3 regions of the Rhizobium sp. BG4 genome follow, and region 1 is predicted to be linked to each of the others. Evidence: riboswitches for the same ligand, from Rfam matches in the RefSeq annotation. Region 1 holds a riboswitch; each other region holds the start of a gene.
The links. Region 1 has a riboswitch for thiamine pyrophosphate ahead of F2982_RS26460 (ABC transporter permease). Riboswitches for the same ligand answer to the same signal wherever they lie in the genome.

Region 2: it holds a riboswitch for thiamine pyrophosphate, as region 1 does, so the genes downstream of both, thiB (thiamine ABC transporter substrate binding subunit) here and F2982_RS26460 (ABC transporter permease) in region 1, are expected to answer to the same signal.
Region 3: it holds a riboswitch for thiamine pyrophosphate, as region 1 does, so the genes downstream of both, thiM (hydroxyethylthiazole kinase) here and F2982_RS26460 (ABC transporter permease) in region 1, are expected to answer to the same signal.

The regions. Positions count from the first base shown of each region.
Region 1 covers NZ_CP044126.1:1,366,954-1,371,803, reverse strand. The annotation lists gene minC (septum site-determining protein MinC) at 1-511, opposite strand, end outside; gene F2982_RS26465 (ABC transporter substrate-binding protein) at 643-1,581, opposite strand; gene F2982_RS26460 (ABC transporter permease) at 1,613-2,353, opposite strand; TPP riboswitch at 2,463-2,565, opposite strand; gene F2982_RS26455 (outer membrane protein) at 2,716-3,345, shown strand; gene F2982_RS26450 (hypothetical protein) at 3,505-3,750, shown strand; gene F2982_RS26445 (sugar ABC transporter substrate-binding protein) at 3,821-4,750, opposite strand.
Region 2 covers NZ_CP044125.1:1,956,260-1,961,109, reverse strand. The annotation lists gene F2982_RS10035 (MarR family transcriptional regulator) at 1-488, opposite strand, end outside; gene F2982_RS10030 (MDR family MFS transporter) at 604-2,139, shown strand; TPP riboswitch at 2,196-2,308, shown strand; gene thiB (thiamine ABC transporter substrate binding subunit) at 2,361-3,383, shown strand; gene thiP (thiamine/thiamine pyrophosphate ABC transporter permease ThiP) at 3,383-4,850, shown strand, end outside.
Region 3 covers NZ_CP044126.1:558,481-563,330, reverse strand. The annotation lists gene F2982_RS22710 (YdeI/OmpD-associated family protein) at 1-4, shown strand, start outside; gene thiD (bifunctional hydroxymethylpyrimidine kinase/phosphomethylpyrimidine kinase) at 8-820, opposite strand; gene thiE (thiamine phosphate synthase) at 817-1,452, opposite strand; partial or broken gene thiM (hydroxyethylthiazole kinase) at 1,449-2,251, opposite strand; TPP riboswitch at 2,305-2,401, opposite strand; partial or broken gene ugpC (sn-glycerol-3-phosphate ABC transporter ATP-binding protein UgpC) at 2,443-3,503, opposite strand; gene F2982_RS22685 (sugar phosphate isomerase/epimerase) at 3,526-4,380, opposite strand; gene F2982_RS22680 (ROK family transcriptional regulator) at 4,415-4,850, opposite strand, start outside.

The sequences.
Region 1 (4,850 bases):
CGACCGAACCGATGATCGTCACATCGCCTTCCGGAAAGATGATCGACTGGCCGGAGCGGACCGGCTCGTGCAGCACCATCGAGGAGAGCGGCGCGCGGGTGATCACCTGCGGCGCCACGACCTGTACCGGCTCTTCAGCCTTCGGTGCAGCGCCCTTCACAGGCGCAGGCGCCGTTTCCGTCACCTCGACATCCGGCGCCGGGCGGCCGCCCGTCATGCCCGGAGGCATCGTCGCGTCAAGCTGCGAGGGACGCGCGCCTTCGATCCCCATGATCCGCACATTGCGCTCGGCGAGCGCCGCAATCATCGATTTCAGCAGCGCCCGGTCGGCCTGCAGGTCCGAAACGTCGAGAACCACGGGACGCCCCAGGAAGAATCCTGCCGAGCGCGAGGCCAGATCGTCGAGCCGGACCAGCCACTCCTCGAAGGGCAGATCGGGCGTCAAAACGACCGCCAGGAACGAACGGCCTTTGATACGGATGGAGCGTGCGTCGGTTAACACATTAGCAATCTTGGTTAATTTTTGATTGCTTCGGTGTAGCTGCTTCGTGGTTAACAAATAGTTAACGCGGGGCTCCCGGCCGGTACATTCGGTTAACGGCCGGGGGGCTTTGCAAAGGGCCGTGGCAGACGCGCCACAGACTACCTTATCTCGACGGCGAGGTCCTCGACCTTGGGCGCCGTCTTGACCAGTCCCATCTGTTGCATGAAGGCGCCGAAGCGCTCGTAGCGGCCGGTATCGAGAGCGGCGGGGCGCTTGGCGAAGCGCGGCAGCGTGTCGAAAAAAGCCTTGCGGTTCAGCTCGTCGTTGAGATCAGGATAGGCCTTGATGAACATCTGCCAGGCGTCATCGGGGTGGTTGGTGATGAAGACGGAGGCCTGCTCGATCGCACCGAGGAAGCGCGGCAGACGCGAATCGGCAACCGAATCGCGATGGGCGATGAAGATCAGTTCGTCATAGGGCGGCACGCCGTTTTCTTCCGGATAGAAGGCCTTGCCCTCGTGACCCTCGAGCTTCATCTGCGTCAGCTCGAAATTGCGGAAGCCGCCGACGGTCGCATCGACCTTGCCCGCGATCAGCGACGGCGAGAGCGAGAAGTTGACATTGACGAGCTCGACATCGTCCTTCTTGAGACCGGCATTTTCGAGCATCCGCTTCAGCATCGCATCCTCGAAACCGGTGACGGAGAAGCCGACCTTCTTGCCCTTCAAGTCGGCCAGGCTCTTGATCGGCCCGTCGGCCAGAACGGTCACCGTATTCAGCGGCGTTTCGACCAGCGTGCCGATGCGGACGATCGGCAATCCGGCTTCATGATCGAGATAGAGATTGGGCTGGTAGTGGATGCCGATATCGGCCTGCTTGGCGGCAACGAGACGCGGCACCGCGGAGGGGTCGGCGGGCGGAATGAGGGTGACATCGAGACCGGCGGCGGCGAACAGGCCCTTCTCTTGTGCGATCACCATCGGCGCGTGGTCCGGATTGACGAACCATTCGAGCATGACGGTCAGCTTGTCGTTGGCGAAGGAGGGCGATGCGAGGGTCGCGATCGCAAGGAGAGTGGCGGATATCAGACGCAGCATGTTTGCTCCATGATTATGCGGGAAGAAGAAGTCAGTCCGTGGTGGCCCATGGGGTCCAGCCGGAGGTAAGCCTGTCGACGGCGACGCGGCAGATAACGGTCATGGCGGCGAGCACGGCCATGGCGGCAAAGACCATGTCCGTCTGCATGCGGGCATTGGCCTGGACCATGACGAAGCCGAGGCCGGACGACGCCCCGACCCATTCGCCGATCACGGCGCCGAGTGGCGCGAGGGGTGCAGCGATCCTGAGGCCGGAGACGAGGGACGGCAGGGCGAGCGGCAGGCGGATCCGCATCAGCGTCTGCCAATGGCTGGCCTCTGTCAGCGATACCGCATCGAGAATATCCCGCTCGGTGCGGCGCAGCCCGTCGGCAAAGGCGGAGGCGACGGGAAAGAAGATGATGATCGTCGCCATGGCGATCTTCGAGGCAATGCCGAAACCCAGCCAGATAACCAGGATCGGCGCCAGCACGAAGACCGGGAAAGCCTGAAGGATCAGTACCATCGGCCAGACGAGCGTGGCGGCCGCCGGAAAGGCGGCGAGCGCGAAGGCGACGGCCGCGCCCGATATGGCGCCGCAGAGCAGGCCGAGGACGATTTCGAGCGCCGTCGTCAGGCTCTGCTCAAGCAGGAAGAGCGGCTGCCTGCCGAAGACGGCGACGACGTCGGCAGGCGACGGCAGAATGAAATGCGCGGGCGCGAAGATCCAGATGGCCGCCTGCCAGAGAGCGATCAGCAGGGCCACGCCGCCGAGGGCGTTGAGCGGACGCATCGCTAGGCCTTCGCGCGGGCCGGATGCGGGAACGGAAAGACAGACATGGCGAAGCGATCTCCAGACAGAATTGGAGATCCAGGCAAAGCGAAGAAGAAGGGGAGATGCCGCCGGCATCTTGTTCCGTTCCTACGCCGGCATGACCCGGATCAGGTTCAAGGGTCCGGCTCACCGCCATCTCAGCATCGTCAGATGCTCCCCTCGGAATGGGCGGAACCTGTCGTTTTCCCGGCCTGAAGTCAATGGCGCATCTGTCGCAGGCCGGTCGCCAGTCTTGTATTCCGGGGTCTCAGCTACAAAATTAATTAGAGACTTTTGGATCAGGCACCCTACTTGACCCTTAAGCATTAGGGAGACCGAATATGAAATTCGTTATTCTCACCGCGCTGGCTGCCTCACTTGCCGGCATTTCCGCTCAGGCCGCGGACCTGACGCCGCCGCCCGCCCCTGGCGAGCCCGAAGCGATAACACCTGTCTTCACCTGGTCCGGCCCCTATATCGGCGCCGAGGGTGGCTATAGCTGGAACACCTTCGATCCTTCCGGGGCATCGGATGTCGATGCCAATGGCGGCATTCTCGGCGTCTTCGGCGGCTATAACTATCAGTTCGACAACAACTGGGTTGTCGGTGTCGAAGGTGACGTCCTGCACAACTGGAACAAGGAGGATGTAGCCTTTGGCTCGGTCGAGACGACCTGGCAGGGCTCGGTTCGCGCCCGCGTCGGCTATGCCTTCGACAATGCGCTGATCTACGGCACGGCCGGCTGGGCAATCGCCCGGGCCGAGGCCAATCCGGATGTCGGGCCAGACGAATCGGATACGCTGAACGGCTGGACCATCGGCGCCGGCATCGACTACGCCTTCACCCAGAATATCTTTGCCCGCGGCGAATATCGCTACACCGATTACGGCAGCGGCAATTTCGGCGCGGCTGGCGGCGATTTCGACCTGAACCAGAACACGATCATGATCGGCGTCGGCGTCAAGTTCTAGGCGCCACCCATCTCCCCAATGTAAGGGCACGCCTTCGTTCGGCGTGCCCTTTTCTATGATCGCCGGTACGCTTTCCAACATCTCGTGGAAAACCGGAACACCGTGTTGCACTAATTTAGGACTTCGACAAAAGTCATTCCCATCATGAGGAATGCTCACATGCTGTCGGGTCTCGGAACAATCACCATCACGGACGAGAACTATAGTGAGCATGTCGCTTTCGAACTCGGAGAGCGCGATGGCCTGCTTTTCGGCGGCGAGGAAGTGCTGCGCAGAGCGCAGCGGGCCAAGAAGGTCTTCCTGTTTCTGCTGACCTCGCGGCGCGAATTGCGCATCCGCATAGCCAATGTCGAGCATAGTTGCGCCAATTTCGTCGTCATCAGCGAGCCCCTGCCAGCCGCCTGACATGCGAATGGCCACGATGGCCTGAGCGCATCGTGGCCGTCCTGACACCGCCCGTGAGGCAGGCCGCGCCTTAGTTCAGATGCTCGAAATCCGCCATGTTCTTCTGGGTGACAAGCTGGAAGGGGATCCAGACCTCGCGGTCGAGCTTCTCGCCCTTGATCGCCTTCATCGCGGCATCGATCGATCCCTTGCCCTGGCCCTTGGCATCCTGGAACACGGTGACCTTGAGATCGCCTGTCTTCATCGCCTGCAGCGCCTCGGGCGTCGCGTCGATGCCTGAGACGATGATCTTGTCGGTCGAGGCGCCGGCGGCCTTCAGCGCCGAAATCGCGCCGAGCGCCATCTCGTCATTATTGGCGATGATGGCATTGAATTCGACGCCCGATGTCAGCCAGTTGGAAACCAGATCGGCGCCGTTGACGCGGCTCCAGTTGCCGACCTGCTCCTGGGCGACGTTGATGCCGCTGCATTCAGGCGTCTTGACGACATCGTGGACGTCCTGCGTGCGCTGGCGCGCCGCCTGGCTGGTGAGGTCGCCGATCATAATGACGACATTGCCCTTGCCGCCGAGCATGCGACAGACTTCCTTGGTCTGCAACGTGCCGGATTCAGTTTCGTTGGAGCCGACGAAGGCCTGCTGCTTGCCGAGCGTGTTGAGGTCGGTCGGCTGGACATTGACATAGATGAGCGGAATACCGGCATCTTCGGCAACCTTGCTCAGAGCCGGCGTACCGTCGGAATCGACGGGGTCGACGATGATGGCAGAGACGCCGCCGGCGGCAAAATTCTTCACCTGATCGAGCTGCTTGTTGACGTCGGTCGTCGCGTCTTCGATCTGCAGCTCCACGCCGATCGACTTGGCGTAGTCTTCCATGCCGTTGACGATGAGCGTCTGAAAGTTGTTGGACAGCGTGCCCATCGAAACACCGATACGGTCGGCAGCGTGCGCCTGCGACGCAAGCACCAGCGCAACGGCGCTGGCGGTCAGCAATTTCAGCATGTTCTCTCCTCCCAGAGATAAGGCGGCGCCAGGCGGCCGCAGGAAAACGTTAGCCGGGGAAGGCCGTGCGGTCCGCCGATAATTTGATGAAAACGCCTCA
Region 2 (4,850 bases), on a different replicon from region 1:
TCATAGCCGTCGATGAAGCGCTCATAGAGTGCGGCGAAGGCATCGACGTCCTTTTCGCTCCATCCGTCGAGGATTTCGCCGATCAGCGCCATCTTCTGCGCACGGATTTCAGCAAGCAGCCGCTGGCCGATCGGCGTCATTACCACGACGATCCGGCGCGCATCGGCCTGCGATGCCGCGCGGCGAAGAATGTTGCGGCTGACCATGTCGGCAACAACGCGGCTGGCGCGTGACGGATCGATGCGCAGCATCTCCGCGATCGTCCCGACCGTCACTTCGTCAGCCGGCTGCGCGCGGCGTACGGCATCGAGCACATCGAGATGCGATAGTTCGAGATCCGGCGCAACGCTCTGGATCGCAAGGCGCCCGATCAGCCTGCGGCCCGTCATGAGCTTCATGCGGGTCATGCTCTGGCCAATGCTCAAGACGCTTTCGCTTTCCAGCGACAGGGGATCGAGCTCGTGAATTCGGGCGGGTTTCTCGTTCATGCGGCGAGCATAACAGAAGGCTTGCGGGAAGGAAACATGCCTGCGTCATTCAAGTGTCATTGACATTTATATGCTTTTGTCACATAAATTGGCGATCAAGATCGGAACTGTCTTCATGGATATGCAGCTTGCCTCCCAGCCGCTCGTGACGGATCCCCGCCGCAGGCTTATTCTCTTCCTGTTTCTGATGACCGCGATGTTCATGGCAACGCTGGACAATCAGATTGTCTCGACGGCGCTGCCGACGATCGTGGGCGAATTCGGCCATCTCGAGCGCTTCGGCTGGATCGGCTCGGCCTATCTCCTGTCGCTCAGCGCCGTGATGCCCGTCTATGGCAAGCTCGGCGACCTCTTCGGCCGCAAATATGTGATGATGACGGCGATCGCGATCTTCACCGTCGGCTCGGCTGTCTGCGGTCTGGCCATCTCGATGAACACGCTGATTGCCGCCCGCGTGCTGCAGGGCCTCGGCGGCGGCGGCATCATGGTGTCGATCTTCGCCGTCAATGCCGACCTTTTCGAGCCGCGGGAGCGTGCCCGCTACCAAAGCTATTCCAGCCTCGTGCTGATGGCCTCCAGCGCCATCGGCCCCGTTCTCGGCGGCATGATGAGCGATCTGTTCGGCTGGCGTTCGATCTTCCTCGTCAACGTCCCCATCGGTTTCGTCGTGCTTATCGGCTTGGCGCTGATGCTGCCCTACCGCAAACCGCATCGCCGCCCGAAGATCGATTATGCCGGTGCCCTGCTCTTGGCGATGACCACCACCAGCATCGTGCTGATGGCCGATGGCAGCGAGCTCTTTGGCTCGATCCTTGCGCCGCAGAGCCTTGGCATCATCGCCGCAGGCGTTGTCTGCGCCATCGCCTGGGTCTTCGTCGAGCGCCGCGCCGCCGAACCGATCGTACCGCTGTCGCTGTTCCGCAACCCGACCTTCCCGCTTCTCCTGATCATGTCGATTACTGGCGGCGGGATCGCCATCGGCATGGCCAACTATTTCGCGCTCTTCCTGCAGACGACAACAGGCCTCTCGCCCTCGCATGCCGGCCTGCTCTTCATCATGCTGACCGGCGGCCTTGTCTGCGGTTCGTTGTTTGCCGGCCGCACCATCTCGCGCACCGGCCGCTACAAGCCCTTCGCCATCGCCAGCCTCTCCTGCAGCGCCATCGCTTTCGCGCTCCTGACACAGGTTCATGCGGGTACCCCTCTGCCCATCATCGGCCTGCTAATGGCTCTGCACGGCATCGGCATCGGGCTTGCACAGCAGGTGCCTATCATCGGCGTTCAGAACGCGGCTCCGGCCCGTGACGTCGGTGCTGCAACGGGTTCGGTGACGCTGTCGCGCATGGGCGGCGCCTCGATCGCCATCTCGATCTACGGCGCGATCATCGGCTCGCAACTCGCCAAGGTCGGCGTCTCCATCCCGGGTGTCGCCGATATCGAACAGCTGACGCCGAAGATGATGGCGGCATTGCCGGAAGCCAGCCGCCAGGCGGTGGCCGATGCCTATTCGGCAGCCTTCACGCCGCTCTTCATGACGTCCTGCGCCTTCGCCCTGATCGGCCTGATCGCGGCGTTTTTGCTGAAGCCGGTACAGCTGCCGCGCCACGGCGAGGCAAAGAATTCTGCGGCTGCAGCTGAAGCAGCCGAGTGACCTGATGAGGGCGAGCTTCGCCCTTGTCATAAAGCCGTCATCGCTATACATCTGCCAACGCTCTAACGGGGTGCCTGTGTCCGAAAGGACATCTGGCTGAGAGGCTGCAAGCCAACCCGCGGAACCTGATCCGGTTAACACCGGCGGAGGGATTAGATGCGCGCGTGACACCAGGCACCGCCCTTTTCCCGTGAAACAACTTGTATAGGAGGAGGCGCGCCATGCCCGGCCGCAAACCATTGATCGCAATTTTCGCCACGGCGCTTCTCGCCGTTACCTCGGCCATCGCTCCGGCCCAGGCCGCAGACAAGACGCTGACGGTCTATACCTACGAAAGCTTCACCTCCGAATGGGGTCCTGGCCCCAAGGTGAAGGAAGCCTTCGAGAAGACCTGCGCCTGCACCGTCAATTTCGTGAGCGTCGCCGATGGCGTCGCCCTTCTCTCACGCCTCAAGCTCGAGGGCGCCTCGACGAAGGCCGACGTCGTGCTCGGCATCGACACCAACTTGATCACCGAAGCCAAGGATACGGGCCTGTTTGACGCCAGCGGCGTCGATACCAGCGCCTTGAAGGTACCCGGCGATTTCAAGGACGATGTCTTCGTTCCCTATGACTACGGCCACTTCGCCATCATCTACGACACGCAGACGGTAAAGAACCCACCGAAAAGCATGCAGGAACTGGTCGACGGCGACCCGTCGCAGAAGATCGTCATCGAGGATCCGCGCACCTCTACGCCGGGTCTCGGCCTGCTGCTTTGGGTGAAGTCCGTTTACGGCGACAAGGCGCCGGAAGCCTGGGCCAAGCTCAAGAACCGCATCCTGACGGTCACGCCCGGCTGGTCGGAGGCCTATGGCCTGTTCACCAAGGGCGAGGCGCCGATGGTGCTCTCCTATACGACGTCCCCGGCTTACCACATGGTCGCTGAAAACACCGACCGCTATCAGGCGGCCGCCTTCTCCGAGGGCCACTATATCCAGATCGAAGTCGCCGGCCTGCTGAAGAACGCGCCAGACAAGGATCTTGCCCGCGACTTCCTGAAGTTCATGGTCACCCCCGGCTTCCAGGACACGATCCCGACCAACAACTGGATGATGCCGGTCTCGGCGACATCCACGCCCCTGCCGGATGCTTTCGGCAAGCTCGTCAACCCCTCCAAGACTTTCCTGATGTCGCCGGATGACGTCGCCAAGAACCGCAAGGCCTGGATCGACGAGTGGCTTGCGGCGATGAGCATGAACTGATGCTGCAGACGGCGGCGGAACGGCGAAATGCATTGGCGGGCGGCGCAATTGCGCTCGCCGCCATCCTGCTTTTCATCGGTATCGCTGCCGTTTCGCTTGCCGCCTCCGGCGGGGGCGCTGCCTTTGCCGGGATCATTTCCGATCCCTATATCCTCCGCGTCCTGCGCTTCACGCTGCTGCAGGCAGTCCTCTCCACGCTGCTATCGGTTTTCCTGGCGATCCCTGTCGCGCGGTCGCTCGCCCGCCAGCCGCAATTTCCCGGCCGCATCTGGATCATCCGGCTGATGGCGGTGCCGATGGGACTGCCGGTCCTGATCGGCGCGCTCGGCCTGATCGGCATCTGGGGCAGGCAGGGCCTGCTCAACAGCGCGCTGACGAAACTCGGCCTCGCCGAACCCGTCAGCATCTATGGCCTGACCGGCATTCTGCTTGCCCACGTCTTCTTCAACCTGCCGCTCGCCTGCCGGCTGATGCTTGCCGGTCTTGAACGGCTGCCCTCTGAATACTGGCTGATGGCGAGCAATCTCGGCATGCGTCAGCGCGCCATCTTCCGTTTCATCGAATGGCCCGCCATCCGCGGCCTGATCCCCGGTATCGCGGGGCTGATCTTCATGCTCTGTGCCACCAGCTTCACGCTGGTGCTGACGCTCGGCGGCGGTCCTGCGGCAACGACGGTCGAGGTGGCGATCTACCAGTCGCTTCGCTTCGATTTCGATCCCGGCCGCGCCGTCGCACTTTCCCTGCTGCAGATCGCGCTGACCGGCCTCGTCCTCGCCGCCATGTCGCTCCTGCCAGCGAGCCCTGACGAGGGGCTGACGACGGGCCAACGAGCAATGCGTTTCGATGGCAGGAAGCCCACAGCGAGGCTATTGGACAGCCTGCTATTGATCGTCGTCGCAGCCTTTCTCCTGTCGCCACTTCTCTCGGTCGTCGTCGCCGGCCTGAAAGCCGACCTGCCGAAACTGCTTGGCGAACCCGTCTTCTGGCAGGCCGCGGCGATGAGCTTCGGTATATCCATCTCCGCCGCCACACTGGCGCTGCTGGTATCGGCAGCCCTGATCCGCGCCCGCCAGACCATCGCCACCAGCAAGCAGTCCGGCCGTGGCAACCGCGCCTTCTTCGCCACGATGGGCGGCGCATCTTCGATGGTGCTATTGGCCCCGCCGGTCGTGCTTGCCACAGGATGGTTCATGACCCTGCGACCGTTCGGAGATGCAGAAATTTTCGCGCCTGCCCTCGTCGTCTTGATCAACATGCTGATGGCGCTGCCCTTCGTCATGCGCGTGCTCGAACCGGCCTATCTCGTCCATCAGCGCCGTACGGCGCGGCTATCGGCAAGCCTCGGGATCGCCGGCATCGCGCGGCTGCGGCTTATCGATTGGCCGGGGCTGCGCAGGCCGTTCCTCACCGCCCTGTCTTTCGCTATGGCGCTGTCGCTCGGTGATCTCGGCGCCGTTGCTCTTTTTG
Region 3 (4,850 bases), 800 kb from region 1:
CTGAACCTCAGAGATCGGCCTTGTCCCAGAGCGCGTGGAAATGCTGGACCGGGCCATGGCCGGAACCGACGGTGAGCGTTTCTGCAGCCGCAACGGCATCGGCGAGATAGCGCTTGGCGATCGCGACCGCTGCCTCCGGCGTCTTGCCCTTTGCAAGCTCGGCCGCCAAGGCGCTCGACAGCGTACAGCCGGTGCCGTGTGTGTTCTTCGTCGGAACCCTTGGAGCCTCGAACCAGGTAATATGGCCGGCGCTTGCCAGCACATCGGGGCTGTCAGTGCCGCCGAGATGGCCGCCTTTCAACAGTACCATGCGCGGTCCGCGATCCAGCAGTTTGCGCGCCTGCTGCTGCATGGCATCGCGGTCTTGGGCATGATCCTCGCCGAGCAGCGCCGCCGCTTCGGGCAGGTTCGGCGTCAGCATCGTTGCCAGCGGCAGAAGGCGGTCGGTGAGCGCGCCGATCGCGGCGATATCGAGGAGGGCGGCGCCGCCCTTGGCGATCATCACCGGGTCGAGCACCAGCGGGATGCCGCGATGCGGATGCAGCGCATCGGCAATCGCCTCGGCAATCCCGGCATTGGCGATCATACCGATCTTGACGGCATCGACACGCACGTCGGCGAAGACCATGCGGATCTGCTCGGCGACGAAATCCGGAGAGACGGTCTGCACTGCGGAAACGCCGGTGGTGTTCTGCGCAGTCAGGGCCGTCAGCACGGCCATGCCGTATGTGCCGCGGGCCGAGAATGCCTTGAGGTCGGCCTGGATGCCGGCGCCGCCCGATGGGTCGGAGCCGGCGATCGAGAGAACGTTGCGGATCATTGTCCTGCCTTTCTGATGCGTTCGGCGATTGCAGCCGTCGCCGCTTGCGGATCCGGCTGGCCACAGATCGCCGAGACGACCGCAAGCCCTTCCGTGCCCGTTGCGAGCACTGGCTCCACATGTTCCGCCTTCAGGCCGCCGATTGCCACCGAGCGAACCGGGCAGACACGAACCAGCTCCGCCAGACCTGCGATGCCGATCGGTTGCTTGTGATCCGGCTTGGTCGCCGTCGCGAAAACGGGGCCGATCCCCGCATAGTCGACGATGGCGGGATCGACGGCTGCGGCAAGCGCATGCGTCTCGACCGAGAGGCCGAGGATCATATCAGGGCCGATGCGGCGGCGCGCCTCGGCGGCGCCGAGGTCCTCCTGGCCGATATGCAGCCCATCGGCGTTGAGCGCGATTGCCGCTTCCACATCGTCGTTGACGACAAGCAGTGCTCCGCTTCCTGACAGGACCCGCTGCAGTGCCCGGCCCGTCTCGATCATCTGCCGGGTAGTCGCCGTCTTGTCGCGCAGCTGCACGATGGTCGCTCCACCTGCAACGGCTGCGCGGGTTGTTTCGGCAAGCCCGTACCCGGAGCAGAGCTCCGGGTCGAGGACGAGATAAAGGGAGAGGTCGAAGCTCTTCACGCCTGGCTGATCCTTGCTGCGGCGTCGAGTGCCGGACCATCGAGCGCGGCAAGCGCATCGAGGAAACGCCAGGAGAAGGATCCGGGCCCCTTGGCTTCCTGTGCCGCCTGTTCGCCGGCGACGGCAAACATTGCGAGAGCGGCAACCGTCGCATCGAAGGTCTCGTCAGAGGCGACCGCGGCAAACGCGCCGGTCAGGCAGGTCAGCGAGCAGCCGAGCGCGGTGATCTGCGGCATCAGCGGCGAACCGCCGGAAATGCGAACGGCGCGGGTGCCGTCGGTGACGAAGTCGACCGGGCCGGTGACCGCGACAACGGCGCCATATTGCGCCGCGATGCTGCGGGCAGCACCTTCCGCCTGCTCGACGGGATCGCGGCTGTCGACGCCCTGGCCACGGCTTTCGCTGCCGGCCAGCGCGATGATTTCGGATGCATTGCCGCGGATGATCGCCGGTTGAGGTGGAGAAGTGCCGCGACGCTTTCGCGGCGGAAGCCGGTGGCGTAATGCGCCACGGGGTCGAGAACCCATGGCTTGCCGTTGCGCGCGGCAGCCTTCGCCGCCTGTTTCATGCCGCTGACCCAGGCGGGCGAGAGCGTGCCGATATTGATGGTCAGTGCACCGGAGAATGCGGCGAATTCACCGGCTTCCTCTTCGGCATGGACCATGGCGGGCGAGGCGCCCGCGGCCAGCACGACATTGGCGGCGATATTCATCGCGACATAGTTGGTAATGCATTGAACGAGTGGCGGCGCGGCGCGCAGCGCGGTCAGCAATTGCCCGGGTGATCTCGAAGTCGTCATCTTGCGTCCCTTTTGGGGCGGGGCAAGACGCGGGAGGCCAGGCACATGGAAGCGAAGGGCCTCGAGCGACTCCCTCCGCCAGCATTATCTGGTTCAGGTTCGAAGGGTACTTCTCAGCCCGCCTTTCGGCGAACGCCCCTGTCTCTCAACACCACGGTCATCGCAAATTATCGGCGGCTTGTCACGCCCTATCAGTTAAGCCGGGCTTCCCCACTGGCGATGCGCTGCTCATCGGCGCCGAAGAGATGTACGGCATCGTGAATGGGCGCCACCTTCAGGACATCGCCGGGTGCAGCCCTGATCCGCTCGCGGAAGACGCAGCTGATCGTCTGCGCGCCGAGCCGCGCAATCACCAGTGTTTCCGATCCGGTGGGCTCGACGACGACGGTGGTGATCTCGATGCCATTGGGTCGAGTTGCAAATGCTCCGGGCGGATCCCGTAGGTCACCGCGTCAGCAGGCCGACGGTCGCTCGGCAGGGTAATGCCATCCTCGGTGCGGAAGCCCGTATCCGTCATGCTGCCCTTGATGAAGTTCATCGCGGGCGAGCCGATGAAGCCGGCGACGAAGAGATTGTTCGGCCGGTCATAGAGGTCGAGCGGCGAGCCTGACTGCTCGATGCGGCCATCCCTCATGACGACGATCTTGTCGGCCATGGTCATCGCTTCGATCTGGTCGTGGGTGACGTAGATCGTTGTCGTCTGCAGCCGCTGGTGCAGTTCCTTGATCTCGGAGCGCATCTGCACGCGAAGCTTGGCGTCGAGATTTGAGAGCGGCTCGTCGAACAGGAAGACGGCGGGATCGCGCACGATCGCCCGGCCCATGGCAACGCGCTGGCGCTGGCCGCCGGAGAGCTGCTTCGGATAGCGTTCGAGCAGGCTTTCGAGGCCGAGGATCTTTGCGGCATTGCCGACCCGCTTGTCGATCTCCGCCCGCGGCATACGCTTCAGCCGCAGCGAAAATCCCATGTTCTTGGCGACCGTCATATGCGGATAGAGCGCGTAGTTCTGGAACACCATGGCGATGTCCCGGTCCTTCGGCGCTAGCTCGTTGACGACATGCTTGCCGATCTGGATCTCGCCCGACGTGATGCCTTCAAGCCCGGCGATCATTCTGAGCAGCGTCGACTTTCCGCAGCCGGACGGTCCGACGAGGACGACGAATTCGCCGTCGCGGATATCGACCGAGACACCCTTGATGGCCTTGAACGCGCCGTAGTCCTTGCGAGCATTATTGACTGAAACATGAGCCATTATCGTCCTCCCCAGGCTGCGATCAAAGCTTGTCCAAGACGGTTCTGAGATAGCCGAGGCCGACGCGTTCGCCCTCCTTGCGAGTTTCCAGGTCCTTGCCCGGCCAGCCATAGGCGGCGTCCTCGTGCTCGATGGAAATCGTGCCGTCGAAGCCGTAGCTGCGCGCCTGCTTCAGGAACCTCGACCAGTCGAGCAAGCCGAGGCCCGGCAGCTTGTACTGCCACCAACCCTTGCCGTGATAACCGACGGCCTGCAGCGCGGTCGCATCGACCGCCGTGTCCTTGGCATGCAGGATGGCGATGCGATCCTTGACGGCATCCAGCGCCAGATAGGGATCGATACCCGTCCGCAGAAAATGCGAGGGGTCGAATTCGAGCGCGAAACGCCGGTCGGGAATGCGCTTGAACAGCTCCTCGTAACCCTTTGGCGTCGTACCGACGAAATTGTCCTTCGGTCCCGGCCAGTTCTCGATTGCAAAGGTAAGGCCGCTGGACGCGGTCTCGGCGATCAAACCGTTCACATAGGTTGCAAAATCGTCATAGTTGACGTCGTCGCTGGCATCGTCGTTGCGCCCGGGAAAGATGACGAAAACCGGCACGCCGGTTTCGCCGATCGCCTGGGCGAATTCGGCGGTGCGCGAGCGCAGATCCTTGCGCTTGGCATTATCGGCGTCGAGCTGGTTGCCGAAATAGGTGATCGAGGAGACGAAGAGATTGCGCTCGCGGGCAAGCGAGACGGCGGCCTTTACCCTGTCAGGGGTCTTGATGTGCCCGCCGACATCGATCTCGATGGCATCGAAACCAGCGGAAGCTGCGAAATCCACCACTTCTTCAAGCGGCCGGTCGTTGAACGTCGACGTATAGAAACCGATCCTCATCAAAATCCTCCCATGCGCCGCCGCAGCGGCCGTGCTAATTGTTCAGGCGATCCATGTATTTCAGCGGTGAACGGGTACGTTGAACCTCATCCGATGACGCCAGCATCAGCGCCGCGGCCATCGGCATGGCGGCCGCCCCGATCGCCGAGGCATCCTCGCCGAGCGAGGCGCGGTGGATCGAGGGCAGGGCGCCGTCGCTGGCGTCCAGATGCTCATGCACATAGCGCAGCAGCTCGTCGATCATGCGGATCGGCAGCCGGCCGCCGACCAGGATGGCGTCGGGATCGACGATCATGCCGACATGGCGGACGGCGACCGCAAGATGCGCGCTCATCTCCTTCAGCCACTGCGAGACCAGCCGCTTGCCGCGGGCATCGAGCGTCAGGAGATCCTGGGGCACGCTGACCTTGATGCCATGCTCCGCGAGGAACTGATAAAGGCAGAAGAGCGAGAAGATCTCGCCGAGCAGG